One region of the Vibrio sp. E150_011 genome, then DNA from elsewhere that is predicted to be linked to it. Evidence: predicted binding sites of a transcription regulator. Region 1 holds the regulator's gene; each other region holds the start of a gene.
What was found. The regulator MetJ, encoded in region 1, represses methionine synthesis genes. The targets are predictions, from matches to a motif close to TTAGACNTNTANANGTCTAA.
Positions count from the first base shown of each region.

Region 1 (10,168 bases):
CAGACTCACGCGCCAAGATAACCAGTTTGCGCATCACATCTGAGCCATCAAGATCAGAGCGAGGATCAGGTTCCGTTAGCCCCTGCTGCCATGCAAGGTCAACAAGCTCAGCAAACGGCACACTGCCATCAAACTGTTGAAATAGCCACGACAGCGTACCAGAGAAAATACCCGATAGCGCCATGATGTCATCGCCGCTTTCACGCAAATCTCGAACGGTATGGTTTATCGGTAACCCTGCGCCAACCGTCGCATTATAAAGCCAGTGACGGCTCGTTTTTGCAAAGGCTTCTTGTACGCGATGATAATCGGCGCTAGGGGCAGAACCGGCGACTTTATTTGCGGATATTAAGTGCACACCATGCTCAGCAATAGCGACATATTTCTGCGCTAACTCAGCGCTTGCCGTCACATCCAACACAACCGCTTCATCAAAGCCGTGCAACGCCGCAATTTGTTTTAGCCAGCGGTCACCTTCATGAGGTACCGCCTCGTCTTTATAAGATTCTAGGACCGTTTTTTCGTCGAGTCCGTTTTCGTCAAACCAATAATCTTGGCTGCCGATCACCGCGACCAAATCAAAACTCATGCCTCTGCGTTTTTCAAGCTCGCTTTTCTGTTGCTTAAACAGTTCAAGCCAACTCGAACCAATATTGCCTTTGCCACATAGTGCAACCGCCACGCGTTTTTGCGCCTGAAAAAGCTGAGTATGTACAGACTTAACAAGCGGCATGACATCCGATTTACGCAAGACCGCCGCTAGGCTCAAGCCAGAATCGGCTTCACAGAAAAATTCAACCGGTGCGTGTTTTAACTGCTGATAGAAACCAAAGCAATGATTCGCATTTTTCGTGACACCAGCGCCAACCGCGGCCAACATGGAGAAGCCTTCTTTTAGCTTAATCTCCGCCTCTATCGCAAGGTCTTGCAATTCATTGAGGGTGCCAGCGGCGATCTCAGGGGTATACGCCAAGCGTAATCGAGATTGGTCGGCTTGCGCTTCATAGGCCAGTGGCTCTAACTGCGCACGCTGTAAGCTATGAAGCACCTCTGCTTTTGCTCGCTCAAAATCATGCCCATTGCCAAAAGACAGCTCAATCAATAGTACCTCTTCTAGCGAGGTAATGATCTTTGCCCCGCGTCCAGAGGCTAATACGCGTTCAATACGCGTTGAGCCTGATTCTGGAGAGTAACTGCAGCGTAAATTTAACTCCATGGTACTCTGTGCAACAGGCTGTAACGTGCGGCTATGTAACACGGGCGCTGCGAGGCGAGCCAGTTCGCTGGCTTCATCCAAACGTAAAAGGGGCAATAAGCACGCATCAGAAACCACACGAGGATCCGCGCTGTAAACGCCTGCCACATCACTCCAGATGGTGACGTTTGCCACCTCAGCTAATGCACCGATGACGGTCGCTGAGTAATCCGAACCATTGCGACCAAGCAACACGGTATCACCGGTACTGTTCTGCGCCATGAAACCCGTAATCACCACACGGTGGTGCGCATGTTGCGCCAAGGCACTTTTAATCAAGGCGTAAGACTGGGCACGCTCAACCTCGGGTTGAGCACCAAACTCAGCACGCAAAAAGGCTCTTGCATCTTGGGCAACCGCAGGCAACTCACTTTGTCTTAGTAATGCTGCCAACAAGCGAGATGACCAAACCTCACCATGTCCCAAGATTGCGGCTTTCTGCGCCTCAGAAAGGGGCGCTATTTGCTCACCAAGCGTACTAAATTCGTCGCTCAACTGTGAACGAAGGGCTTCCGCTTCTTCGCCATCGAGCAATTCATCAATCAACTCAAATTGAAACTGTCGTAACGCTTGCAGGTGCTCATGAGCAACACGGCCATCCTTGTTTAACGCATCCAGAAACGCAATCAGTCGGTTGGTTGTCTTGCCTGCCGCTGATACCACAATCAGGTCTTCTGCGTGAGAGTAGTCTTTTAGAATCGATACCACACGACGGTAGCACCCAGGGTCAGCCAGGCTACTGCCACCAAATTTATGCAATTGCTTCGTCACTGGTACGTTAGTATTACTCATTGCCGTGCTTACCCTTCAAACGTTCGTGCTTTATCAAAAGCTTGTTGTAGATCTTCAATTAGGTCTTCTGCGTCTTCTAAGCCTACCGATAAGCGCAATAGCTGTTGAGAGACGCCCGCTTCAGCCAGCGCAGCCTCGCCCATCGCGCGGTGAGTCATCGATGCTGGGTGGCAGATCAAGCTCTCTACCCCACCTAAGGACTCTGCCAACGAGAAGAGATTCAGTTTGCCAACAAAATATTTCAACTGTTCAAAGCTACCAGCGAACTCAAAGCTCAGCATAGACCCAAAGCCCGACTGTTGCTTTTTGGCAATCTCATGACCTGGATGCTCAGGTAGACTCGGATGATAGATGACCTTAACCAATGATTCGCCCTTCAAATAATTGAGAATAATTTGTGAGCTTTCTTCATGGACACGCATACGCGCACTGAGTGTACGGATACCACGCAACGTCATGTAGCTATCAAACGGTGTGCCTGTTGCGCCAATACAGTTACCCCACCACGCCAGCTCTTCTGCATGCGCTTCTGTTTTGGTTATCACCACGCCACCAATAACGTCCGAGTGGCCGTTGATGTACTTCGTCGTGGAGTGAATAACAAAGTCCGCACCGAGGTCTAAAGGCTTTTGGTACACCGGTGTCAAAAAGGTATTATCGACCGCCACCAGCGCGCCAACCTGCTTTGCTTTTTCGCAGACATTCGCAATGTCCACAACGCGTACCAACGGGTTAGACGGGGTTTCTAACAAAATCAACTTTGGTTTTTTTGCGATGGCAGCACTTAACGCCGCGTCATCACTTTGGTCAACAAACTGAACCTTAAAATCACCTTTTTGTGCGCGAGTATTAAATAAGCGATAAGAGCCACCGTAGCAATCGTGTGGCGCGATGATCAAATCATCAGGGCCTAAAAAAGCCGATGCCCAAAGGTTCAATGCAGAGGTTCCACAGTTGGTCACCACAGCACCTTTACCGGACTCCAATTCAAATAAGGCCTGTTCAAGTAATCCACGATTGGGGTTACCAGAACGGGTATAATCATATTTTGGCACGTCGCCGAAAGCGGGAAAGCCATAATTGGTAGAAAGGTAAATAGGTGGTACGACAGCGTGGTGCTGAGTATCTGATTCGATACCCATACGAACCGCGATTGTCGCCGGCTTCCGATTGCTCATAGAAACATCCTTTATTAACACGCGCAAGGTGAAGGCTAACCACAACCTCTCGAGAAGGTTGGGTGATAAATAGTGTGATTAATCATGCTTGAACGGACAAGTAAAAGCACCCATCTTTGGAAAAATTAACCGTCCGCTCAACGAAACCCCACTTTACTGTCCATTTTGTGAGACGTCAACACTTCTAGACGTCTATATGTCTTTGCTTATGGCAGTAAATGCCGCTAAAATTGCGGCTTTCCTATAAAACAAATTTACGATCAATAGACGAAGGTGTGCAATGGCAGATTGGAATGGCGAATACATTAGCCCTTACGCGGAGCACGGCAAAAAAAGTGAGCAGGTTAAAAAGATCACGGTATCCATTCCGTTAAAAGTGCTAAAGGTATTGACCGACGAGAGAACTCGTCGCCAAATCAATAACCTACGCCATGCAACTAACAGCGAATTGTTGTGTGAAGCATTTCTGCACGCCTATACTGGTCAGCCGCTCCCGACCGATGAAGACTTAAGAAAAGACCGCCCAGATGATATCCCAACCGAAGTGAAAGCCATGATGACGGCGATGGGTATTGAGTTTGAAGCGTTCGATGAAGAATAAAAAGTAGGATTTAGAGGCTGGGTCCTGGGTCCTGGGTCCTGGGTCCTGGGTCCTGGGTCCTGGGTCCTGGGTCAAACAATAAAAAAACGCTGACCATCAAGGCCAGCGTTTTTTCAAAGCAAATTCAAGGCACCAGGCACGTTTTATCCCTAAAGCCCCAAATTTCTATTCAATCATGACTTTCTAAGCCATGTAGTTCTCAGGCATTTCAATTCGTGCGACGCCCGATTCGACTGCTGCTACTGCAACCGCTTTTGCAACGCGTGGTAGCAAGCGTGGGTCCATCGGTTTAGGAATAATGTAATCCTTACTAAATGACAACGCCTTAACACCCGCCGCATCAAGCACCTCTTGAGGTACGGGTTCTTTAGCAATTTGACGTATTGCCTCAACCGCCGCAAGCTTCATTTCATCGTTAATCTCACTGGCACGTACGTCCAATGCACCGCGGAAGATGAACGGGAAACACAGTACGTTATTTACCTGATTCGGATAATCTGAGCGACCGGTCCCCATGATCAAATCATCACGAACCTGATGCGCCAATTCTGGCTTAATCTCTGGATCAGGATTTGAACACGCAAACACGACTGGTTTCTCTGCCATGAGCTTCAACGCTTCAGCAGGAAGTAAATCTGGACCAGACACCCCTAAGAATAAATCCGCGCCTTCGATGACATCTTCAAGGGTACGTTTATCGGTATTGTTGGCAAACATCTGCTTGTATTCATTCAAGCCTTCACGACGCGTATGAATGACGCCTTTGCGATCCAACATGTAGATTTTTTCACGCATCGCACCACATTTAATCAACAGCTCCATACAGGCCGTCGCCGCAGCGCCCGCACCCAAACAAACAATGGTCGCTTCACTTAATTCTTTGCCTTGCAGCTCAATCGCATTCAACATACCCGCCGCCGTGACAATTGCCGTACCATGTTGGTCATCATGGAATACCGGAACATCACAACGCTCAATCAAGCGACGCTCAATCTCAAAACAATCCGGAGCCTTGATGTCTTCTAGGTTGATACCACCAAACGTGTCAGAAATATTCGCAACCGTATCAACAAACTCGTCAATCGTGCGGTGTTTGACTTCGATATCAATGGAGTCCAAACCAGCAAACCGCTTAAAGAGTAGCGCCTTACCTTCCATAACGGGTTTGGATGCCAGTGGGCCAAGATTACCAAGTCCTAGGATTGCTGTACCATTTGAGATGACCGCAACCATATTGCCTTTCGCTGTATATTTATAAACATTATCAGCATTTTGCGCGATCTCTCGAACAGGCTCGGCTACGCCAGGGCTGTAAGCGAGTGCAAGATCTTTGGCTGAATCAGCGGGTTTGGTTAACGCGATTTCAATTTTGCCTGGGGTTGGGTGGGCATGGTAATCGAGGGCCTGTTGGCGGAATTCGTCGATTTGATGATCATCGGACATGGTATGCGATCCTGCTTATTCGAGTATGAAAGACTGAGTGATTATTGTTATTTTTAGTATAACCCGCTTCGGAATGGTTTGATTTCCTCCATAAGGGGTACACAAAGTGCGCATACGCTATTGTCGTACGTCGCAACTTTAGGCGAATATACTACGCTAGTTAATCAAGATTTTGAATGGATGGTGTCACGATTCGAATGAGCTTAAGCCTTTATAGGTAAGCCAAGAGTTTAGGAAAAGGTAAGTCGAGTGTTTATAAAAATAGCCACCGAGAAGAATATAACGATCCAAAAACCGTCACAATACACACACCACCGACCGTGTGGCGTTGGAATCAACCATACTCCACACTGATGGTATGGGTTAGTTGGTACTGCTCAACACAATTCAAGCTCGGGACTCATTTTAGCCGCTGGTTGAATAAAATATAAAACGCCAGAAACAAAAAAGGACGCCGAGGCGTCCTTTTTACATCTAAGGAAGTAAAATAATTACTTGCTAGATAGAGCGCCGAAACGCTTGTTGAAGCGATCAACACGACCACCAGTATCAACGATACGTTGCTTACCAGTGTAGAATGGGTGACATTTGTCACATACGTCTAGGTGAATTGAATCTTTCGCTAGAGTAGAGTTGAACTCAAATGTATTGCCGCAAGAACAAGTTGCTGTTACAGCTTTGTATTCTGGGTGGATGCCAGCTTTCATGGGAAACCTCAAATTTAGGCCGTGTCGCCATCCGAGTCTATGCCGGACACCACACGTAGTTAATAAAATACCTGTGTTACCGCTTCCAAAATTCAACATCATTGAAGTGACGGCGATGTGATAAGCAAACGCTATCAACCACACGATTTCTTCAAATATGACGAATAGAAGCCATACCATCAAGGCGCAGTATAGTAATGAATAGTCGAGATAGAATCAAATAAAATTGCCACTTTTTTCACCACCTTTAGGTGGGTTGATTCACTTTCTCTAATTAACTGTTTATCGAACACAACATAGCTAGGTAGAATAGGCGTCTATTTTATCAATATCGACCTTACTATGCGCCCAAACGTTGCTCGTGTTGCACTGCCAGTGCCACTAGATAAACAGTTCGACTACATCGTACCTGCCCACTTGTTTCCCGTAGTTGGCGGTCGAGTCTCTGTGCCGTTTGGACGCCAAACCTTAGTCGGTATTGTGACTCAGTTTAGTCACCAATCAGATTTTCCCATTGACCAGCTGAAGCCGATTAAAGCCGCGCTCGATACTCGCCCGATCTGGTCCCCAGCGCTGTACGACTTAATCGTCTGGTGTAGCCAGTACTATCAACACCCACTGGGCGATACGCTGCACAATGCTTTGCCTGCCGCGTTACGAAAAGGCAAGCCTGCTGAGTTCGCCACCACGGTCGAATGGCAGCTCACCGAGTCGGGAAAGAACCAGTTAGTGCAAGGATTTGGTCGCGCGGTGAAACAAGCAAAGGCCATGCATTATTTAGAAAATGGCCCTTGTTCACACCAAGAACTGCTCGACAACGACATCAGCGGAACCCTTCTCAAAGCCCTCGATGAAAAAGGCTGGGTATCCTCTTATGAAAAGCAGGCCCCAAACATGCAGTGGCCAGCGGACTTCACCAATACCCCAAAAGATCTCAGACTCAACGAGGAGCAAGCCATCGCGATTGCTTCGGTCAACAGCCAGACTGAATTTGCTTGCTACCTATTAGAAGGGGTCACTGGCTCAGGGAAAACTGAGGTGTACCTCAACATGATCAAGCCTGTACTGGAGCAAGGGCGACAAGCTCTGGTATTAGTGCCTGAGATTGGACTGACGCCGCAAACCATCAACCGATTCCGTAAGCGTTTCAACGTACCAGTTGAGGTCATCCACTCAGGGCTTAATGATACCGAGCGATTAAATGCCTGGCTAAGTGCTAGAGACAAGGTGGCGGGTATTGTAATAGGCACGCGATCAGCGTTACTGACCCCCTTTGCTGATCTCGGCATTATTATTGTTGATGAGGAACACGACACCTCTTATAAACAACAAGATAGCCTGCGCTACCACGCTCGCGACGTCGCCGTCATGCGAGCAAACAAAGAAAAAATCCCGATTATTTTAGGGTCGGCCACTCCGGCCTTAGAGACGTTACAAAACGCATTAAGTGGTAAGTATCATCACCTTGTTCTGAGCCAGAGAGCGGGCCTTGCCGTCCCAACGACCAATAAGGTCATCGACGTTAAGGGCCAGTATCTAGACAGCGGCTTATCCGCGCCGCTCATCGCAGAACTGCGCCGACACCTCGACGCGGGCAATCAGGTGATGTTGTTTCTTAACCGTCGTGGGTTCAGCCCTGCTCTGATGTGTCACGAATGTGGCTGGATCGCTGAGTGCAAGCGCTGCGACGCTTACTACACCTATCATCAGGCGAGCAATGAGATCCGTTGCCATCACTGTGGCTCGCAACACCCTATCATCCATCAGTGCCAAGGCTGTGGTTCGCACCAACTGGTGACCGTCGGTGTCGGTACTGAGCAGTTAGAATCTCAGCTTGGTCAGTTGTTTCCCGAATACAAAACCATCCGAATCGATAGAGACAGCACACGTCGAAAGGGCAGCCTTGAAGCCGCTTTAGATTCGATCAAGAAAAACGAATACCAAATCCTCATTGGCACGCAAATGCTGGCCAAGGGTCATCACTTCCCCAACGTAACGCTAGTGGCGTTACTGGACGTTGATGGTTCGTTGTACAGCAGCGATTTCCGCGCTTCTGAGCGCCTGGCACAGTTGTTTATCCAAGTGGCAGGGCGAGCAGGACGAGCGAGCAAGCCTGGCGAGGTATTACTGCAGACACATCATCCGGATCATCCATTACTGCAATCATTGCTTAATAAAGACTATCGACACTTTGCCGACACCGTCTTGCAAGAGAGAAAACAAGCACAGCTGCCGCCGTTTAGCTTCCTTACCTTGATTCGAAGTGAAGCAAATAACCCCGCCGATGTTGAAACCTTCTTACGTCAGGTTCGCTACTCTATTGAGGCGCACCCGTTGTTTGATAACAGCTGCCTTATCCTAGGCCCAACCCCTGCACCAATTGCGAAGCGTGCCGGTAAAGCGCGTTGGCAGCTTATTTTGCAAGTGCCGTCACGCAGTGTGATGCAAAGAATCATTTCGAGTGCCAAACCTGTCATTGCGCAGCTGCCGCTGGCGAAAAAAGTTCGTTGGTCAATGGACATCGAGCCACAAGACCTAAGTTAACCATAAGCGCTTAATTAGCTGGTAATTGATGTTGGATTAGAGCATTTAACCCAATCTGATTACGTTCTTCGTCAGATCCCAATTGGGTCATCGCAAACGATTACTTTTAGAATTATAACAAGTTTTAGTTGTGATACACTTCACATATGCGATGTAATTTCTGTTAATTAGACCGTAACTTTTTGTTTAGAAATGAATAAAATCTATTAATGCGTCATGATTATCAAGACCCATTCATTCGCTTTTCTTATCCCAGCCATTTGCACTGTAGTGATTAAACAGTCAGTAAGAATGCATAACAAAAAACATAAAACGGATACAAACTGAAGTGAACACACGGAACGACTCCACGTGTCGCTTTTATAAAGCAGAATAGGTATTTCATTGAATAGGAAAAAAGAAGAGGACACTATTGTATGGCGACAATGAAGGATGTTGCCCAGCTTGCAGGGGTTTCTACCGCTACAGTTTCACGCGCACTGATGAACCCAGAAAAGGTTTCATCAAGCACTAGAAAACGAGTAGAAGACGCGGTATTAGAAGCTGGATATTCACCGAACTCCCTAGCTCGAAACCTGCGTCGTAACGAATCAAAAACCATTGTCACTATCGTGCCTGATATCTGTGACCCGTACTTTTCCGAGATCATCCGAGGAATTGAAGACGCGGCGATGGAGCATGGGTACTTGGTTCTACTGGGTGACAGTGGGCAATCTAAAAAACGCGAACATTCTTTCGTCAACTTAGTATTTACTAAGCAAGCGGATGGAATGCTGCTATTGGGAACGGATCTACCGTTTGATATCAGCAAGCCTGAGCAAAAGAACCTCCCGCCAATTGTCATGGCCTGTGAGTTTGCTCCCGAGCTTGAACTGCCTACCGTTCACATTGATAACCTCACCTCTGCGTTTGAAGCGGTGAATTACCTCTCTCAGCTCGGTCATAAACGTATTGCTCAGATTGCGGGCCCAGATACGGCTTTCTTATGTCGTTTTCGGCACCAAGGTTATCAGCAAGCACTGCGTCGTGCTGGCGTCGCAATGAACCCGGCTTACACCGTCAAAGGCGACTTTACCTTTGAGGCAGGCGCAAAATCTGTGCGCACTCTGCTGTCACTGGCAGAGCCACCGACCGCTATTTTCTGTCATAACGACATTATGGCGATTGGTGCAATGCAAGAAGCGAAAAAGCTGGGGCTGCGTGTTCCACAAGATCTTTCATTTGTTGGTTTTGATGATATTCAATTCGCCCAATATTGCGATCCCCCGCTGACCACCATTTCACAACCCCGTTATGAAATTGGCCGCCAAGCGATGTACACCATGTTGGAGGTACTGCAAGGTGTTGATGTTCGAGCCGGTTCCCGCTTATTGGATACCGAACTTGTGATACGCGACAGTGCGGCGCCTCCAAGAATCATCTAGTCAACCGTTTGCTGACTTGCAAGTTGACCTTGTGGTATTTACCATGAGGTCAGTTATTTACTTCAACATTAGAAGTGTCATCAGTGGCAAACCGAGATTATGTGAAACGAGGCAGAGGCGCGAGCACTGCCCGTCGTCCAACCAAAAAGAAACCTTCGGGTAAAAAACCATGGCGTAGCGGTCTGCTTGCCATTATTTTGCTGTGTGCATTTGGTTATGGCTTG
Region 1 covers NZ_JBHFOL010000011.1:89,333-99,500, forward strand. The annotation lists gene ACE1OE_RS16465 (bifunctional aspartate kinase/homoserine dehydrogenase II) at 1-2,047, opposite strand, end outside; gene ACE1OE_RS16470 (O-succinylhomoserine (thiol)-lyase) at 2,056-3,225, opposite strand; gene metJ (met regulon transcriptional regulator MetJ) at 3,506-3,826, shown strand; gene ACE1OE_RS16480 (malic enzyme-like NAD(P)-binding protein) at 4,010-5,269, opposite strand; gene rpmE (50S ribosomal protein L31) at 5,761-5,976, opposite strand; gene priA (primosomal protein N') at 6,319-8,520, shown strand; gene cytR (DNA-binding transcriptional regulator CytR) at 8,937-9,944, shown strand; gene ACE1OE_RS16500 (SPOR domain-containing protein) at 10,028-10,168, shown strand, end outside.

Region 2 (10,168 bases), on a different contig from region 1:
CCGCCCTGACCACCAGGAAAAACCGCTGAGTTCAGTTTTTTGTACATGTCTTCACCAGCATTTGAAAGAATCAAACCGCCACGTGGACCTGCAAGTGTTTTATGCGTGGTAGTGGTCACAACGTGAGCATGTGGAACCGGTGTTGGGTAGACACCTGCCGCGATAAGACCAGCTACGTGAGCCATATCAACAAAGAAGTACGCGCCAACTTTGTCCGCGATTTCACGCATACGTGCCCAATCAACGATTTGAGAGTAAGCAGAGAAACCACCAATGATCATTTTCGGTTTGTGCTCAACCGCCAACTGCTCCATTTCGTCGTAGTTGATTTGACCCGCTTCATCAATACCGTAAGGAATCACGTTGTAGTGCTTACCAGAGAAGTTTACTGGAGAGCCATGAGTCAAGTGACCGCCGTGTGCTAGGCTCATGCCTAAAACGGTATCACCCGGATTTAAAAGCGCCATGTAAACAGCACTGTTCGCTTGAGAGCCAGAATGCGGCTGAACGTTTGCATACTCACAGCCAAAAAGCTCACAGGCACGATTAATCGCCAGTGTTTCTGCTTTATCGACATACTCACAACCACCGTAGTAGCGCTTGCCTGGGTAGCCTTCTGCATACTTGTTGGTTAATTGAGTGCCCTGCGCTTCCATCACGCGAGGACTGGTGTAGTTTTCCGAAGCGATAAGCTCAATGTGCTCTTCTTGGCGAAGAGTTTCTTCTTGAATGGCTGCAAATAGTTCCGCATCGTAATCAGCGATGTTCATATCACGCTTTAGCATCTGTATCTCCTGACTCAGATTGTACTGAAAGTTTCAAAAAAACCACACAATGACCAAAAGCAAACGTTTTCGTCACCACATTTGATGAATCGCATGATACATAATTTGATCTAGGTCATAAAGAAAAAAATGGATCTTTTTCATGCAGTTTTTTCATAGTGAACGTTAGATTACATCATGTACCAAGTGAAAATAGCCATAGAGGTAATCTAAAGTGTCAATAATTCGTTTTACAGTGTGTAAAAATTGAATTACATAGGTTTACCGCAAATTTCACACCCAAGCTATCGAAATGGTCACCTTTTTATTATTATTGCCGCGAATTGTTATTGGAAGACTTTTAACCTGATGGAAAAACACTCACTAAAAGAAGACTGGATAGCCATTTTGACGGGCACCTTTATTGTGGCTCAAGGCATATTCTTCTTACAATCTGCTCAACTACTTACTGGTGGTACAACCGGCCTTGCATTGTTATTGAGCCAGTTTTTGCCGGTTTCCTTTGGTATGTTGTACTTTGCCGCCAATAGTCCATTTTATCTGTTGGCTTGGCGCCGCTTTGGCAAGCGCTTTGCGTTAAGTAGTGCTATCTCTGGTGCATTGGTTTCCATATTTGCTGACAATATGCATCATGTTGTTTCAGTGGACCACATTAATACGGTGTATTGCGCAATAGCAGGTGGGTTGTTGATGGGCTTGGGTATGCTCATTTTATTCCGCCATCGCTCAAGCCTTGGTGGATTTAACGTACTGTGCTTATTCGTACAAGAGCGCTTTGGGATATCAGTTGGCAAAACACAATTAGCCATCGACTGCACCATTTTACTCGCGTCTTGTTTCTTCGTTGCTCCACCGGTTATATTGGTGTCAATTATTGGCGCCGTAGTACTCAATATTGTACTAGCCATGAATCACAAACCCACACGTTATGTCGTCACGTACGGCTAGCATGACGCAGATTAGACATCAGTAACAAATTCGAAATCAATAACAATAAGCCCCTCCGAAGAGGGGCTTATTGTTACGTGCTATTGAGTCATGAATGACAAGAAAACGGTATTCATACAGTTTCTATCAATGCAATAAAATCACCATGGTTTGGTATGGCTTGAGAGTCACAATATTCGTGAGCCTCACCACTTCCTCTTGCTCATAATTACTAATCACAACCGTACCCTTCCGACCATTAAATTGCTCGGCTAGCGACACCTGCACCTCTTCTGCATAGTAGTTATTCAAACAAAGCAATTGGCTGTCCTCGTTTTCTCTTAGGTAACCATGTACCTGACCATGCATTGGGTACAAATCCACATAACGACCATCCGTAATCACTGATAACTCTTTTCGCAATGCGATTAACTGTTGGTAGAAATAAAACACCGAATGCTTATCGGCAAGCGCTGTCTTTGCGTTGATATTAGGATAGTTACTTGCGACCTCAATCCAAGGCGTCCCTGTCGAAAATTCAGCATTAGCTTTGTCACTCCACTGCATAGGCGTGCGTGAGTTGTCACGTGATTTCTGCTGAAGAATAGCCATAATCTCATCGTGATTTAATTCACCTGATTCCTTCATCACCTTATACATATTGAGGCTTTCCACGTCTCGATATTGTGATAACTCAGAGAACCTTGGGTTGGTCATGCCAATTTCTTCGCCCTGATAGATATATGGCGTACCTTGCATCATATGAACGGATGCGGCCAACATCTTCGCCGACTCGACTCGATAGTGCTCATCATCCCCAAGACGGCTAACCACTCTCGGCTGGTCATGGTTACACCAAAACAATGCGCCCCACCCTTGATTGTGCAACCCAGTTTGCCAATGGTTAAAAATCTTCTTCAATTCAATAAAATCGAATGGCGCAAGCCGCCATTTTTCACCATCAGGGTAATCCACTTTCAGATGGTGAAAATTAAAGACCATAGAGAGTTCTTTGCCATTTGTCGCGCTGTATTGCTGGCAGTGTTCTAACGTTGTCGATGACATCTCACCGACGGTCACTGAGCCATATTTTTGGAAAACAGCGCTGCTAATTTCTTGAAGGTATTCATGCACCCGAGGACCATCAGTATAAAATCGACGGCCATCCCCCGCAGCATCATCCATAAACGCTTGTTGTTTGGAGATAAGATTAATGACATCTAAACGGAATCCATCGACACCTTTTTTGGCCCAAAACTCGATCACTTGCTTCACTTCATTTCTAACCGCAGGGTTTTCCCAGTTAAGATCAGCCTGCTCTTCAGCAAATAAGTGAAGAAAGTACTCATTGGTTTGTTCATCCAGCTTCCATGCTGAACCGCCAAATTTCGATTGCCAGTTATTGGGTGCGGCCTGATTTTTACCGGGTTTCCAGATGTAGTAATCACGATACGGGCTGCTTTTATCCCCTAAGGCTGATTGAAACCATTTGTGCTCAGTCGACGTATGATTCACCACAATATCCATGACGAGTCGGATCCCTCTTTGATGGGCTTGCGCTAGCAACTCATCAAAGTCGGCCATGCTGCCAAAGTCGGGATTAATCGAGTAATAATCAGAAATGTCATAGCCATTATCAACCATGGGAGAGGCATAGATAGGCGTGAGCCAAATCGCGTCCACGCCTAGTGTCGCCAAATAATCCAATTTAGAGGTAATGCCCTTAATGTCCCCGACTCCCGTCGAACCGCTATCACAAAAACTCTTCGGGTAGATTTGGTAAATAGTGGCCGTTTTCCACCATTCTTGTTGAGTTTGTAAACCCATCAGCGTTATCTCACTTACACATTAAAAAAAGAAAAGCAGAGGTTCATTGCCATGAACCTCTTAAGGGTTACGCACTGGCTAGCTCTAGCTCACCTTTTGATTGTGCGCGCTTATACATGAACAATGTGAGCATGATTGGAACCACCATCGCCACCAGCATTGCGATAAGATAGATAGTCCAATACTGGGGTTGAATTGAAAGGATTCCCGGTAGACCACCGACACCAATACCGTTTGCCATCACACCTGCACTACCACAAATCGCCGCCGCCGCCGCGCTGCCGATCATGGCACTGAGCATTGGGAATTTATATTTCAAGTTGATACCGTACATGGCCGGTTCCGTTACCCCAAGGTAGGCTGAAATGGCCGCAGGAACGGAAATATCACGTTCTCCTTCGCGTTTACTAATCATAATGATGCCGACAACCGCCGATGCTTGAGCGATATTAGATAGTGCGATTAGAGGCCAAATTGGGGTACCACCAAGCTCTTGCATTAGCTGTAAGTCAACGGCATTAGTCGTGTGATGAATACCTGTAATCACTAAAGGTGCGTAGAAAAAACCAAACACAATCGCACCAATCACCGCAAAATCGCCTGTCATTGCTGCTTTAGCAGCAAAGGCCACACCATCACCTAATACGCGACCAAAAGGGCCGATAAAAGCATGGGCAAGAACAACCGATAAAATGATTGATACAAACGGCACAACAACAAGGTAGAGATAGCTCGGAACAATACGTTTTAAATTGGTTTCAATAAAAGCCAACGCAACACCGGCCAACATCGCAGGAATAACCTGAGCTTGATAACCCACCTTTTCAATAACAAAAAGACCAAAATCCCAGACTTCAGGTACTTCCTTACCAATAAGATAGGCATTCATGAGTTGCGGGGACACCAACGTAATCCCTAAGGTAATCCCCAAAATAGGGGTGCCACCAAGCTTCTTAACCGTGGACCAACACACGCCAACAGGTAGAAAGAAGAAAATCGCCTCACCAATCAACCATAAGAACGAGTGCACCGTTGCCCAGAACTGGCTGATTTCCGTTAATGTTTGGCCATCAAACATTCGAATATCGCCGATTACATTACGAAACCCTAGAATCAAGCCGCCAGTGATAATTGCAGGCAAAAGTGGCACAAAGATTTCGGCAAGGTGAGAAATACCACGCTCTACGATGTTCATATTGGTGCGCGCTGCTACCTTGGCCTCATCTTTTGAGGATTCACTTTTACCGGTCATGCTAATAAGCACTTTATAAACCTCATCAACCTCAGTACCAATTACAACCTGAAATTGTCCTGCGTTTGTAAAACAACCTTTTACAAGCTTCAGTTGTTCTAATGCCGCCTTGTTCGCTTTGTCGGTATCATTTAAAACGAAGCGAAGGCGAGTTAAACAGTGGCTCACGCTGGCAATGTTTTCTTTTCCACCAACACCGTCGATGATGGCAGCAACATCTTGCTTGGCTATATGACTCATCGTATGCAGACCTTTTCTGATAATTGAGACGAGGATCCGCTCATCTCTAATAAATTATAGTATATCGCCCGCCATGGGAACATTCCCACAACCAAGCCAATGCAGTGTGCCAACACAGCGCAAAGATGTGAATGGGAACATTCCCATTAATTGAACGTGATCACAAAGTTTGTTCATATTTAACGCACATTACTAACGTTATAAATAATAATTCGTGAATAAATGCCGTGAACTCGATACCGAGGAAAACGAAGAATTAAACCGCTTCTTGCATTAGGTGTTGAATAGAATCGTCTCCCGATAACTGACGAATCAATAGATTAGCGGCTTTCTTTCCAGCCTGAAGGTAACCAGGATCAATGCTGTATATTTTAGGGAATAGAAAAGAAAGGAGTTCATTTCCACCGATACCCGTCACTAAGATATCTTCTCGCCCCAATTCTTGCAGGCGTTTGACGGTCCCCAAAGCCAATGTATCACTCGCACATACGATGGCTTGTAAGGATTCGCTCAGTACTTTATCGACCAAATGGTAGGCGCTATCGTGATGCAACGCGCCGGTTTCAAAGCGAGGATCGATATTGCGCTCTTCACACCATGCTTGGTAAGCCTTAAGACGAGCAAGACCGGTCGTTTTATCGGTGGGATCAACACCAATAAACGCGAGACGCGACAACCCATCGGAAGACAGTTTATCGAGGACGGAACGTATCAGCCCTTGGTTATCGTAGTTGATAGAGGAAACGAGATCGGTATCCATCGCAATCACGACCGCTCTTGATTGCCAGCCGCTCACGGCTTCAACATCCAAAGCCGTAAATCCAAAAACAATCACACCGTCGACATTACGTTTACGCAATACATTCAAATGCTCATTGGTTTTCAAAGGATCAAATTGACTTTCCATGATCACCACATCATATCCCGCACCATATAAAACGTTGAGCATGCCACTGACGGCTTTGTTCTCCGAAGGTGAGTCAAGGCGAGAAATAATAACACCTACGACTTTCTGATTACCGCCGCTTCTCATCGATTGCGCCGATTTTGACGGTACATAACCATGTTCAGCGATCACCGCTTCAACTTTTTGGCGCGTATCAGGCTTCACTTTAGGGTCATTAGTCAAGACACGAGATACGGTTGACTTCCCAACGCCCGACAGTTTAGCGATGTCTAAAATGGTGAGCTTCTTACTCATAATACCTTCAATCTTTTTTTTATTTCAACGTGCAGTTTTTGTAAACCTGGTCCATTACCGTCAACATCGCTTGATCGCCCTTCATGAATAGCTCGAACTCTGAATCAACCTCTTGTTGGCCCTCTAGCGCATATTTCACACCCGAAGCGGATGGCACTCGATGTAAGTGGTTTTCAGTACCATCAAACAACAGCAATACCTGTTCATCATCCAATGGCGTAACGGAAAACTGAGTTTCATCACATGAGTAAATCATGCTGGTGAGTGTCGATGTCGAAGCGTGTTCTTCATTCATTATGATGGGTGCTGAATGCTGACTGCACCCAGCAAGCCAACTCACAATAGCGGCAACCATTGCTAAACGACAAACCTTCGTAATGATAATTTTCATTGCTACTCCCTAGCGAATGTTACGTCCTTTAAATATAAGGAAATGCGGTGGATGCCTATTTTCACAATCCACAATGCATGACACGACCTTACTGTTTAGTGATGGCTTATCGTTGCCACCAGTGATGTTAGCGGCTAGCCAAATACCCAGGAACATCACGAATACTATCTAGTACTGCTGACGCAATATTCTCGCCACGCTCTGTGACGGGTTTCCCCGTACGCACCAATATTTTTGTTGTCACACCCGCCGCCTCTGCTGCCATGAGATCTTCCGCTTTATCGCCAACCATTACCGAGTTAGCCATATCGATATCAAGGAAATCACGAGCAGAGATAAACATACCTGGCTTAGGCTTTCGACATTCGCAATCTTGTTTATATTCCCCAATACCATGCTCAGGGTGGTGAGGACAATAATAGATACCGTCTAGTTCCACGCCGTTATCGCTAAAATTCCAATCCATCCACTGCGTCAGGGACATAAAACGATCTTCTGAAAACATCCCACGCGCGACACCAGATTGATTGGTGACGATCACAAGCATATAACCCATCTCTTTTAATTTTTGGGTTGCCGCAAATACTCCGTCAATGTACTCAAAGTCATGCTCATCACTGACGTATCCATGATCGACATTAATTACGCCATCACGGTCTAAAAACACAGCGGGTTTAGCCACGGGTTACTCTCTTGTTGTATGTGGATGTTTGTACTTTGAATTATTACACGCTTTGATCGCTTCATCACTATGAAAATGCCGTTTAGACGTCTAGACGTAAAAATATCTATTGACACAAATAAGCGAAACCCATAGCATCTTCTAGTAATTGGGATGTAGTTCAAACTTTTATGCTACTCATTGAGTTCAGGTTGCTTAGATGATCGAAATTAATCAAGTAAACAAAGTGTTTTATCAAGGCACGAAAGCCATTAATGCGCTAGCCGATATAGACCTTCATATAAAAGAAGGGACTATCTTTGGTGTGATCGGTGCATCAGGAGCGGGTAAAAGTACTCTTATTCGCTGTGTAAACATGCTTGAAGCTCCGACATCGGGCTCAGTGATCGTTGACGGCGTTGACCTTACTCAATTGAGTAAATCACAATTAAGCGCTGCACGTCGTAACATTGGTATGATCTTCCAGCATTTCAATTTGCTGTCTTCGCGTTCTGTATTTGACAATATCGCTCTTCCTCTTGAGTTGGCAGGCAAAGATCAGGCTGCAATAGAAGCAAAGGTATCTGAATTATTGATTTTGGTTGGTCTGGATGACAAACGTGATACCTACCCGGCCAATCTAAGTGGTGGACAAAAACAGCGTGTCGCGATTGCCCGCGCGCTAGCGTCAGACCCAAAAGTATTGCTGTGTGATGAAGCCACCAGTGCGTTAGACCCAGCAACAACACAGTCTATTCTGGAGCTACTCAAAACCATCAACCGCAAGCTTAAAATTACGATTTTATTGATTACGCATGAAATGGATGTAGTCAAAAGCATTTGCCACCAAGTTGCGATTATCGGTGACGGCAAGCTAGTCGAAAAAGGCTCCGTCGGTGACATCTTTGCTCACCCTAAAACCGAGCTCGCTCATCAGTTTATTCGTTCGACTCTAGATTTATCGATTCCTGAGGACTACCAGCGCCGTCTACAAGACTCACGAGTAAGCGGTAGCCACCCGCTGGTTCGATTAGAGTTCACTGGTGCAACCGTAGACGCTCCGCTAATCTCACAAATAGCAAGAAAATACAACATTGATATCAGTATCTTAAGTTCAGATCTTGATTATGCAGGCGGAGTGAAATTCGGCATGATGGTGGCTGAAATTTTTGGTACTGAAATTGATGATAACGCTGCAATTGATTTTTTACGCGACCACAATGTAAAAGTAGAGGTACTTGGTTATGTCCTTTAATACCGTTTCAGATTGGTTATCACTGAATGGGGATCTGCTTTTAGGTGCCACATGGGAAACCTTGTATATGGTTGCCGTGGCCGGTGTTGTAGGGTTTGCCGTCGGTATTCCTTTGGGGGTCATTTTACACACGACCAAAAAAGGAGGGTTACTTGAAAACACTCGCCTGAATAAAGTACTCGGGGCGGTGGTTAATATCGGTCGTTCTGTTCCTTTTCTCGTGTTAATGGTCGCCATCATTCCATTAACTAAGCTATTGATTGGCACTTTTATTGGCACAACGGCGGCCATCGTGCCTCTTACTATTGGCGCTATTCCTTTTGTTGCTCGTCTCATCGAGGGTGCGTTGCTTGAAGTACCAAGCGGATTAGTCGAAGCGGCGCAATCAATGGGAGCGACGCCTTACCAGATCATCACTAAAGTACTGCTTCCTGAGGCTCTGCCAACCATCATCAATTCAGTGACCATTACGCTCGTCACACTGGTCAGCTATTCTGCTATGGCAGGCACCGTTGGCGGGGGGGGCTTAGGTGATGTTGCAATACGATACGGATTCCATCGCTACGATGTTGTCATCATGGCCGTTACCGTTGTCATGCTCATCGTATTAGTTCAAATTATTCAGTCTATTGGCGACAATGTTGTGCGCCGTGTAGACCACAGATAAATAAAGATTTAACGATTTATAACAAGGAGAAAGTCATGAAATTTAATCTTAAAGGGTTGCTTGCTATTGCAGCCGCTGCATCAGCGCTTGTGCTATCAGGTTGTGGTGAAAAAGAAGTCGATACCAACAGCATCAAAGTTGGCGTGATGGCTGGAGCAGAAGCTCAGGTTGCGGAAGTCGCAGCAAAAGTAGCGAAAGAAAAATACAACCTAGACGTTGAACTCGTGACTTTCACTGACTATGTGACGCCAAATGCAGCACTAGACGACGGTTCTATCGATCTCAATGCATTCCAACACAAACCATACCTTGACCAACAAGTCGCTGATCGTGGTTACAAACTAACGATTGCAGGCAACTCATTCGTCTACCCTATTGCGGGTTACTCTAAGCAAGTCACCTCTGTCGATGACATTGCAGAAGGCGCACGTATTGCCGTACCTAATGACCCAACAAACCTAGGTCGTTCTCTATTGTTGCTTGAGCAACAAGGTCTTATCACACTTCGTGAAGGCGCTGGCCTTCAAGCAACCGTTCGTGACATCGTAGAGAACCCAAAAAACATCACTATTGTAGAGCTAGATGCCGCGCAACTGCCTCGCTCTCTTGACGATGTGGCCTTGTCTATTATCAACACGACGTATGCAAGTTCAATTGACTTAACACCAGAAAAAGATGGCGTGTTTGTTGAAAACAGTGAGTCACCATACGTCAACCTAATTGTTGCTCGTGAAGACAACGTAAACCTTGAGAATGTGCAGAACTTTGTTAAAGCTTACCAAACTGAAGAAGTCTTCAACGCAGCGTCTGAGATCTTTAAAGGTGGTGTGGTTAAAGGCTGGGAGTAACCGCCTTTTTGCTATCACTAGGGCCACAATGGCATAGCGAAAGCATCATTTAACCAACATCTGAGCAAGATCTGAGCAAGATCAAAAAAGGGAGATACTTATGTATCTCCCTTT
Region 2 covers NZ_JBHFOL010000003.1:310,079-320,246, reverse strand. The annotation lists gene glyA (serine hydroxymethyltransferase) at 1-785, opposite strand, end outside; gene ACE1OE_RS07550 (YitT family protein) at 1,134-1,733, shown strand; gene treC (alpha,alpha-phosphotrehalase) at 1,860-3,539, opposite strand; gene treB (PTS trehalose transporter subunit IIBC) at 3,607-5,031, opposite strand; gene treR (trehalose operon repressor TreR) at 5,288-6,232, opposite strand; gene ACE1OE_RS07530 (MliC family protein) at 6,252-6,623, opposite strand; gene gmhB (D-glycero-beta-D-manno-heptose 1,7-bisphosphate 7-phosphatase) at 6,751-7,305, opposite strand; gene metN (methionine ABC transporter ATP-binding protein MetN) at 7,505-8,539, shown strand; gene ACE1OE_RS07515 (methionine ABC transporter permease) at 8,529-9,206, shown strand; gene ACE1OE_RS07510 (MetQ/NlpA family lipoprotein) at 9,242-10,054, shown strand.
Region 2: the regulator MetJ is predicted to act here: its motif matches at 7,388-7,407, upstream of metN (methionine ABC transporter ATP-binding protein MetN).

Region 3 (10,168 bases), on a different contig from region 1:
GGAGTAGGGTAGTGCGGTAAACATTGAGTTAAACACTAATTGTCAGAGGTAATTATGAGTTTGTTTTATGTTGATAAAAATGCACAAGAAAATGGTGATCACGAGATCCATACCGCTACCTGCACTCACAGTCCAAACCTGAAGGATTGCGATCCACTGGGTTATCACACCGCCTGTAGTACGGCACTCAACGCGGCCAAGAAAATCTATCCACAATCCAACGGTTGCTATTACTGCTCTTATTCCGCCTATACCTCTGAAGATAAATAACGCCAGTAACGGCTTTGAATGAGCGACTAATTCTGCCTAGGTTTAGACTGACAGTTTAGATACGTTTTTCTTTGTGAGGTTCTTTTGAGCTCGACAATAGGACAACACGGCGCCATCAATAATGGTCAGTGTTGCCCTATTTTGTCTCACTGTTCACCTAACAGGTGCAATTTGGTTTTGTTGAGAGAGAATTCCAAAACACCAAAGCCTGCAAATAAGCAGCCAAACAACCACGCAGCCATACCAAAGATAACAAACCAACTGTTTTTCCATTCATCTAGCGCAAAAACAATGAGTTGCAATCCAGAAAAGAACATAAGGACACTTAAGATAAGTGTCGAAATTAGGGTGAACGAGACGACAACAGGGAACCATTTTGACATGTTAACACTCCTCTAATAAATACTGAGTAAGAGCGATTGCAATAGTAGTGCCATAAATATTGTGGTTATTTTGTTGTCACAGTACTTCCAAGATACTTTGCACCTAAGAAGTGCTGTTGACAGGAAAGGTTGATATTGCTTGTGACGAGTGAACTCGCAAAGTGAATGTCGCTGGTATAGCGAAGCGCGGCTGTAAACCGAATCACAGCCGCTCAGTTAATCTCGCTTCTAAAGCTCTAAGTGGTTATTTTAACGAGTTGTTGATCATGAACTGTTCATCAATATTCTTGAGCTTCATATCATCCATAATGAAGTTGATGGTATTGAGCAGGCGTTGTTCGCCTTTCGGAACGAGGTATCCAAATTGACCGTTGGTGAATGGCTTATCACAACGTGCCGCTTCTAAACGCTGATCGGTTACTTGGTAAAACAACCCTTCAGGTGTCTCAGTGACCATTACGTCGACTTTACCTGTCGCGACAGCTTTTGGCACATCGAGATTGTTTTCAAAGCGCGTAAAGCGCGCTTCAGTCAAGTGAGTATCGGCGAATGACTCATTTGTGCCACCAATATTGACACCGACACGAACGGAAGGCTTGTTGACTTTTTCTAATGTGTTGAACTTATCCTTTGTGCCTTTTGCCACTAGGAAGCACTTACCAAATGCCATGTAACCTTGGGTTTGCTCAGCGTTAAGTTGGCGTTGCATTTTTCGCGTTATTCCACCCATCGCGATGTCATATTTATCGTCGTTTAGGTCGGTAAGTAATCCCTTCCAAGTGGTTTGAACGAATTTGAGTTCGACGCCCAACTGTTTCGCAACATGCTTAGCGACATCAATATCGTAACCAGAATATTGGTTGCCATCGTAGTAAGAAAATGGCTTGTAGTCTCCGGTGGTTCCAACGCGCAGGGTCCCGGATTTAAGAACATCATCCAGTTGATCGGCATGCGCGACCGCTGAAAGGCTCATTGTGATAGCAGCAAGTAATAGTGTTTTATTCATTATGGTCTTTTGGTGAAATCGATGGTCTCGCTACATTAGCAGGAAAACGTGTTTAAACAGATCAAACCATCAAAATAAGGCGCTAACAAGCGGAAGGCTTTGGTTCTAACGCTAGACAGTCGTGATACCTTTAGATTGATTGGTGGTGAATCGTATAGGTTATTACTATGTAGACTGAGAGCTGAGCGCTATCAACATCAAGTAAACTCCGATATACTTTAATGAGTTAACTTAAAGGTAATACAATATTATGAAAGAATATGAACAAGTCGCGGCTGATCTGCTTAGCCGCCGTGTGGCAGGAACTAAAGCGCCACGTATCGCAGAGCAACAACGCCCATTAAACCTAGAAGATGCATTACAAATTCAATCATCCATGATCGATTTGCACACTGATAAAGTGGGTGGATGGAAATGCTTATTGCCGCTCGCTGAAGATAAATTTGTTGTGGCGCCAATTTTTGCTGACAGCATTCAACGAGGAGAGCATTGTGCATTGTTCGCTGACAATAACGTTGCCCGCATTGAGCCTGAAATTGCCTTCATTCTTAGCCAACGGTTACCTGCTTGTTCTGAAGGTTATAGCGAAGAACAAATAAACGAGGCTATTGGTCCTTGCCATATGGCGCTTGAATTGATGCAATCTCGCTTTGCTGACGACAGTGGAGCGGAGTTCTACGAGAGACTTGCTGATTGTCTCGTTAACCAAGGTATGTACATCGGTCCTGAAATTGATCGAGAGGCTGCGTTCACTGCATCTAAAATTGACATTGCAGTTAAGCAAGGTGAACAAGTACAGACATTTGCGGGCACGCATCCTAATCCGTTACCACAACATCCTATTTACTGGTTGATTAACTACATGACACGTCGTGGTGTGGATTTTGAAGCGGGTGAAGCCATTATTACTGGGTCATATTGTGGCATTGTAGAGGTTGAGTTTAATCAACCTACATCAATCAGTTACGAAGGTATTGGACAGTATCAAGTGATGTTCAGCGAAAAATAATCCCGAGAAACACAGGGCGACGGTTGCCTAATACGCCTGTCGCTCAGTGCTTTAAAAACGGTGCGATTTTAGAACGAACTGCGTGGGTGGGTGTTCAATACTATGGCACCCTCTACTGCTACGCCTATTATTGATTTATGCTACGTGTTCGCGAGCATAATTTTTTAACCCCATGATTATGTTGGAATAAATGCGGTTTTTATGAGGGGGTAAGGGTGAGTCGATAGACTGTTAAAGGCGTTAATTCTAAATAATTGTCGTTAGCGCGAAAAAAAGTCTTTACATAGTGACAAGTTCTAGTAATATCCACCTCGCTCTGTTGTTCAGGGTTATTAATGATACATCAAGTAAAAGCACTTCTCAGTATTCTTCGTTATTGTTGTTATTCTCAGTGGTTCCCTTAGCTTCATCGTCACATTCAATAATTCAAGCTCTCAGCACATCGCAATTTTGCGATATTTTCCAATGAATTTAACTTTATAAGGGACACATTATGTCTACTAAAACAACTGGTCTAGTAAAATGGTTTAACGAAGAGAAAGGTTTCGGATTCCTAACTCAAGACAACGGCGGCGCTGACGTATTCGTACATTTCCGTGCTATCGCTTCAGAAGGTTTCAAAACTCTTGCTGAAGGCCAAAAAGTATCTTTCGAAGTAGAGCAAGGCCAAAAAGGTCTTCAAGCAGCTAACGTTGTAGCTATCTAATTTCGAAAGTCGGCGAAAATGGCTTTATAGCTGTTTTCGCTACTTTTTACATAAACAATACAATAATTTATACCGTAATCTAGAAAATATAAACAATTCCTACATCTGCTTTTCACACACATGTCGTTACGTTTCTACTCTCTTCGTTATCTCAATATAAATACAATCAATTTTTAAATCTCATAGCTTAAGTATGCCTTTAAGTTAATGCTTTGTGCATCTTAAATGCTAAAAAAATAATAAGGATTTTTATGTCTCGTTCAATGGGTCGTAAACGCTTTTGGTTCCAAAATAACAAAAATAAACACACTACAAAAAGAGGTAATGAATGATCGTCAATTTTACATTACTAGAAAACCAATGCTCTTGGAGTGCGACAATACATCAACTTAATGGCGATATCCTTTTACGTCATTTATTGTTGAAAGGACAAGTTAATACAATGGCGATAGATTTTTCTTACTGCGAAGATACACAGCAAGGAACTATCATCAATAATTACAATGAGTTGATTGGCAGTTTTTCAATATCCTCTTAATACTGCTTATTTTTATTTAGTCATACCCTCAATTCTGAATAGTATTTTTATCGTTGCAAAAATACCTTTGTTATATGGTGATTACCCCATTATTTTGACCATATAAATTCAGGATTTGATACTTTTCCTCTGTAACATAATACATCGCTTTACTACCTCATCTTTGTTTTCTGACAAATCCATACAAGCTTGGACATCACTTTATTGATGATTTTTATATCATTTATCGCTATATTTTAACTGTGAATGTGTCGGGTCGATCTTTACAGAAACCTGACGCGATCCCGTTTAGTATCGTTAAAAACTTGCGTAGAGTTCACAGCCAAAAAGTTTACAGACGATATTGATGATGTCGAGGAGTGGTGTTTACTAATGCTAGCAACCCTTTTAAGTTTTGACCAAACCAATACCAATGCCTCTGACGTAGAGCGCTCCCATAGATTCGCGCTTGTTTGGTGTGTGGCGTATGCCATTTTGTGGTCTTTTGTTTCCTATCAGTTGGACCCAACGGTTCCTTATGACGCCATTGAAGCATTAAATTGGGCAAGCAATGGAGAGTGGGGAAGCCCAAATAACCCGTGGTTTGTCGGTTTTTTTGCCCGATTTCTTCTGCTGTCTAATTCAACGGAGTTTGCTTCTGCATTTTGGTATGTTGGCCATTTTACTGTCATTGCATTAGGCATGTTAGGGTGTTACCGACTTGCCTATAAGCTCTCCAACTCAGTGGCATTGGCTTGGCTCGGATTATTGACGCTTAATTTATCCGGTGTCATTAACTTTGAAGCGATTCCTTATAATGATAACTATTTGTTGTTTGGGTCATGGTCATGGTTGTTACTGTTTTTTACTAAAGCCGTTTATGAAAACCCTAAATGGTGGGTGCCTTTTGGTATCTTGGCGGGCTGTGCCTCTATGGCTAAATACACCACCTTTGCCCCGGTCGCGATGGTGTTTGTTGTCAGCGTATTGGTACCAAGTGTTCGCCGTGCGTGGAAGCAGCCTGGATTTTATGCCGGAATATTTGCGTTTATTGCCTTAGTACTCCCCAATTTCTTTTGGTTGTTTGCTAATAACTTCTCTTCGATTAAGTGGGTGAGCGGTCAGGTATCGGCTCAATTGAGCCCAGGAAGTTGGCTAGCTTTGTTATCAGTGTTCTATCCATTTATTTTACTGTCAGGGCTGCTAGGACGGGATGCATTTCGGTTGAACAAGGCGGTACCGGAAAAAGTATGGCTCAACACTTTTGTCTTGCTCGCGCCGCTTGTCATCATTATGGGTTGGTTTACTTTTCATAAAGGGGATCGTTTGGTTGAATGGCTACACCCTTTCTTTATGCCAGCTCCAGCTGTGCTCGTCGCATTTTTATCACCCCAAATACATGGCCAGTTGGGACGAGCATTTAAAGTGCTGTCGGTAATGGGCTTAGTCATTATTATGGGGTATGTCTCAGTCATGGTATTCAATGTGCGAAATGCCGGTGAGAATTTTTCTGGTATCAGAACATTGAGTGATGAAGCGAAGCAGTACTGGTATGACAATACCGATGAGCCGCTAAGTTATATTGGTGGAACGGAGTTATCCCAGTGGTTTACTTTTTATATTGCCCCACATCCTAAAATGACGAATCAATGGGACAATAATACCTTGCCTAATGTCTATAACCGCCACATCACCGCGGAAAAGATTGCAAAACATGGTGTGCTCTTGATGGGGAATGTTGGATCTGGTTGCCAACAAGGCGCCTTCAATCGTTTTACACAAGAATGGCCTCAGTTTGCCTTGGATACTCGAAAAGAGTTCATTTATCAAGACTCACCTCAGGACCCTGAAGAGCGAGTATGCTTAGGTATTGTATTGCCAAATAATGTAAAGGGCTGAGTGACCTATCCGTTCAACGATGTCGGGATAAGTGAGAATGAGGCTAAACCGAAAAGAAGCTAAATAGTCCAGTTCCTCAAACCCTTGATCATCGATTGAATGCCTACCGAGTCGTCTAGTTTTAGGCGACTCGGATGCCTTCTAGGTGCTGTTGACATTGTTGTCTGGCGGTTGTGAAGAAGGCTTGCAAATAATGTTTGTCTTTTTCACTGTGTCTTACCGCGGCATACAAGCGCCTCCATAGCCCGTCGCCAAGTGGTTTGCTTGTCACAAGTCCCTGCCTTGAGAACTCATTGACAGCCCAATTCGGTAAAGCAGCGACTCCAAGACCGGCTGACACCATCTGAATCAGCATCAATGTATTGTCGGCTTGCTTCCACTTTTGTGGCTCAACCCCGGCAGGTATTAGAAAATGTTTGACGACGTCTAAACGCTGCTTTTGCACCGGATAGGTTAGCAAGGTCTGGTCGGCAATATCACTAGGGCTAATCTGGTCTTTTTCTGCAAGCGGGTGGGAGATTGAGGTGACCAAGCGCATTTCAAAATCGAACAAAGGTTCATAGTGGACTTCTGAACGAGGCTGTATGTCCGAGGTAATCACTAGATCAAGCTCTCCCGCAACAAGTGCTGGCTGAGGTTCAAAGCCAAAACCCGAAGAAAAATCGAGCTCAACGTGAGGCCAAGATAGCTGGTATTCCTTCAGTGCAGGCATTAACCATTGAAAGCATGAGTGGCAATCAATCGCCATATGTAAACGACCATTCACGTCCTCTCTTAACCCTGCGAGTTCACCTTCTGCCTGAGCAATTCTTGGGAGTATTTCATTGGCAAGTTTAAGTAAGATGTCGCCTTCAGATGTGAATCGAACAGGGCGAGTCTTACGGATGAATAACGGTGCACCAATTCTTGTCTCAAGCTCTTTTAGCTGATGAGAAAGTGCAGACTGTGTGAGATGAAGTGATGTCGCAGTCGCCGTTAAAGACCCCGTATCTCGTAATGTTGTTAATGTTTTTAAATGCTTAAGCTCTACCATGATCATCTCTAATGTCTGTTCCCTGAGGATTAACTTAACGTGATTCTTGGAATATGTAAACGTCTAGACGGCTAAAGTTTTCTATTCAAAAATAAATACTCATTCCTAGATAGTTGAAATTTATTCATAATCAAGGTGAATCATTTCACCTTGTCTCATGATAATGAGTGCGAGATAGTTTGGCCATCTGGACTTCTCAATAAGGAACATCATCATGACAACGACACATATCCTAGGTTACCCACGAGTTGGCGAGCAACGCGAATTAAAGTTTGCGCTTGAGCAATATTGGAAAGGTGAAACCGATGTCAAAGCACTGCAACAGGTCGCCACTGATATTCGAAAGAAAAACTGGGCACTACAAAAAGACAACCAACTATCCTTTGCTACGGCAGGGGATTTTGCATGGTATGACCATGTGCTGGGGACCAGTTTGCTCCTTGGCCATGTGCCAAAGCGTCATCAAAATGGTTTTCCCGATCTGGATACCCTGTTTCGAGTGGGTAGGGGCCAATCACAAGTAAATTGTGGGTGTTCAGGTGAGGCGGCTTCAGACATGACAAAATGGTTCAATACCAACTATCACTATATCGTGCCAGAATTTACGTCGGAAGATAAATTTGAGTTGAGTTGGACACAGTTGTTTGATGAGATTAGTGAAGCCCAAAAACAAGGTCATACCGTTAAGCCTGTTTTACTTGGACCTTTGAGCTACTTATATCTAGGCAAAGAAGTGGAGGAAGGCTTTGATCGCCTAACACTATTACCGAGATTACTGACAGCTTACCAAACGATCTTTGCAAAATTAGAAAAACTCAACGTGGAATGGGTGCAAATTGATGAGCCGATTTTGGCCTTAGAGCTCGATGCAAAATGGTTGGATAGCTTTAAGTTGGCTTATCAAGTCATACGAAGTGACGTTAAAGTGTTGCTAGCAACGTACTTTGATTCGGTTGTCGATGTACTTCCCACTATTACCGATTTAGCCGTCGATGGTTTGCATATCGATTTAGCTGCGGCGCCAGAACAGCTAGCAGAGGTTGTACAAGCCTTGCCAAACGGTTGGGTCCTCTCTGCTGGTGCAATTAACGGGCGTAATGTATGGCGGGCTAATCTTCATAGTCAGCTGAGTGCTTTGAAAGAAGTGAAGGCACAACTTGGTGAGCGACTCTGGATAGCGACATCATGTTCATTGTTGCACAGCCCTGTTGACCTTGAGCTTGAGACTAAGCTAACGAAGGAAACAAAGAATTGGTTTGCCTTTGCGAAACAAAAAGTCGCTGAAGTGAAATGGTTAGCGCGTGCCTTGGAAGGTGATGTCGACGCCATTGAATATTGTGCCCAGTATAGCCAGCCTATCATCGACCGAGAATTGTCTACTTGGGTCAACAAGGCCAATGTTCAGCAACGTATTGCCGGTCTTACAAATAAAGATTCCGAGAGATCCGCTGCTTATGCAGAGCGTGCTCATCATCAAAAAGAAGTGCTTAAGCTGCCGTTGTTGCCGACGACGACGATCGGTTCGTTTCCGCAAACGGCTGACGTAAGAAAAACAAGGGCAGCGTTTAAACGTGGTGATATTACGCAACAGCAGTACCGTGAGAGGATCCAGGGCTTTATTAAAGATACCGTTGAACGCCAAGAAAAAATTGGTCTTGATGTGCTGGTTCATGGTGAAGCGGAACGTAATGACATGGTTGAGTATTTTGCAGAGAATCTTTCAGGGTTCCAAACGACGCAATTTGGTTGGGTGCAAAGCTATGGCTCACGCTGTGTTAAACCCGCTATTGTTGTTGCTGATATTGAGAGAGAACAAGCAATGACTGTCGATTGGACATGCTATGCGCAATCACTGACTGACAAACCGATGAAGGGCATGTTAACCGGGCCTGTGACGATTTTATGCTGGACGTTCCCTCGTGAAGATGTCTCCCGTGAAACGATCACCAACCAACTGGCGCTTGCATTGCAAGACGAGGTGAGCGACCTTCAGAGTGCTGGTATTAATATTATCCAAATCGATGAACCTGCGATCCGTGAAGGTCTGCCGCTTAAGGCAAAAGACCACAGTACGTATCTGGATTGGGCCGTGAACGCATTTAAAATCTCCGCGGCGAGTGCTAAACCAGAAACCCAGATTCATACACATATGTGTTATAGCGAGTTCAACGAAATAATTGATTCGGTCGCTGCGCTAGACGCTGATGTCATTACTATCGAAACATCACGCTCAAATATGGAGTTACTTAACGCGTTTGAAGCATTCAATTATCCCAATGAAATTGGACCTGGGGTGTATGATATTCACTCGCCAAACGTACCAGAAGTCGAATGGATTGAGCAATTGATTGAGAAAGCGGCGACCCGTATTCCAGTTGAGCGTTTATGGGTTAACCCGGATTGTGGATTAAAAACTCGAAATTGGGCTGAGACCGAAACGGCGTTAACGCATCTTGTGGAAGCGGCGAAGCGTTTAAGAACAACGCTAGCTTAAGGTCGTTGATGGGCGCAAAATAAAGAAAGGCTTGCAGATGCAAGCCTTTTTAATGAGCGAATCTTTAAGGCGTATCAGGTTGGTCACAATATTGCTTGGTGACAATTTGGTCGACCATCATTTGTCCACGCGTATTACGCATCATAATTCGATACGCCAGGCCCAGATCAAGGTTAGCTTTCACTTCTCGGTCGGTGCAGTAAAAATTCATACTATTACGTAGAACTTGGTCAATGGGCTTAGCGCCTTGCGCATCGGTGTTGTAGAGCATCATGATCTCTACTACACCTTTGTTAGCGGAGGCTTTCATTATAGAGAGTGGGCCCTGTTCGATCGGCAAGCCGGAGGACAGGACACTGGCACGGCTTTGTGCCAGCATTTCAAGTTGACGTTGTTCGTCATCACCTTTACTCGAACAACCCGCTAATGCCGCAACCGCTGCAAGCGATATCCAAAGAAAGCGTTTTTTTAATTGAGTCTTCATAATGGTTAAAATACTTTTTTGAAAGGCTTTACGATGACGCTGTGATAGACACCAGCATCAATGTAAGGGTCGCTATCGGCCCATGCTTGCGCGTCAGCAAGTGAGTTGAATTCCGCAATAACCGTCGAACCGGTGAAGCCTGCGTCACCAGGGTTCTCGCTATCAATTGCTGGCATAGGCCCAGCGGTCAACAACCGTCCTTCATCTTGAAGCTCTTGAAGTCGGGCTAGATGTTGTGAGCGAACACTCATACGTTTCTCTAAGGAGTTATCAACGTCTTGAGAAAAAATGACATACCACATATTTGGATCCTTCAAATCGTTAAGCAGTGTTATAACAATCGATAGTTATAAAATTCTCTACCTAC
Region 3 covers NZ_JBHFOL010000005.1:24,055-34,222, forward strand. The annotation lists gene ACE1OE_RS09980 (hypothetical protein) at 55-270, shown strand; gene ACE1OE_RS09985 (hypothetical protein) at 417-653, opposite strand; gene ACE1OE_RS09990 (transporter substrate-binding domain-containing protein) at 898-1,659, opposite strand; gene ACE1OE_RS09995 (hydratase) at 1,910-2,668, shown strand; gene cspE (transcription antiterminator/RNA stability regulator CspE) at 3,162-3,374, shown strand; gene ACE1OE_RS10005 (hypothetical protein) at 3,703-3,912, shown strand; gene ACE1OE_RS10010 (ArnT family glycosyltransferase) at 4,285-5,790, shown strand; gene metR (HTH-type transcriptional regulator MetR) at 5,912-6,823, opposite strand; gene metE (5-methyltetrahydropteroyltriglutamate--homocysteine S-methyltransferase) at 7,035-9,317, shown strand; gene ACE1OE_RS10025 (GspS/AspS pilotin family protein) at 9,382-9,801, opposite strand; gene ACE1OE_RS10030 (YciI family protein) at 9,807-10,103, opposite strand.
Region 3: the regulator MetJ is predicted to act here: its motif matches at 6,879-6,898, upstream of metE (5-methyltetrahydropteroyltriglutamate--homocysteine S-methyltransferase).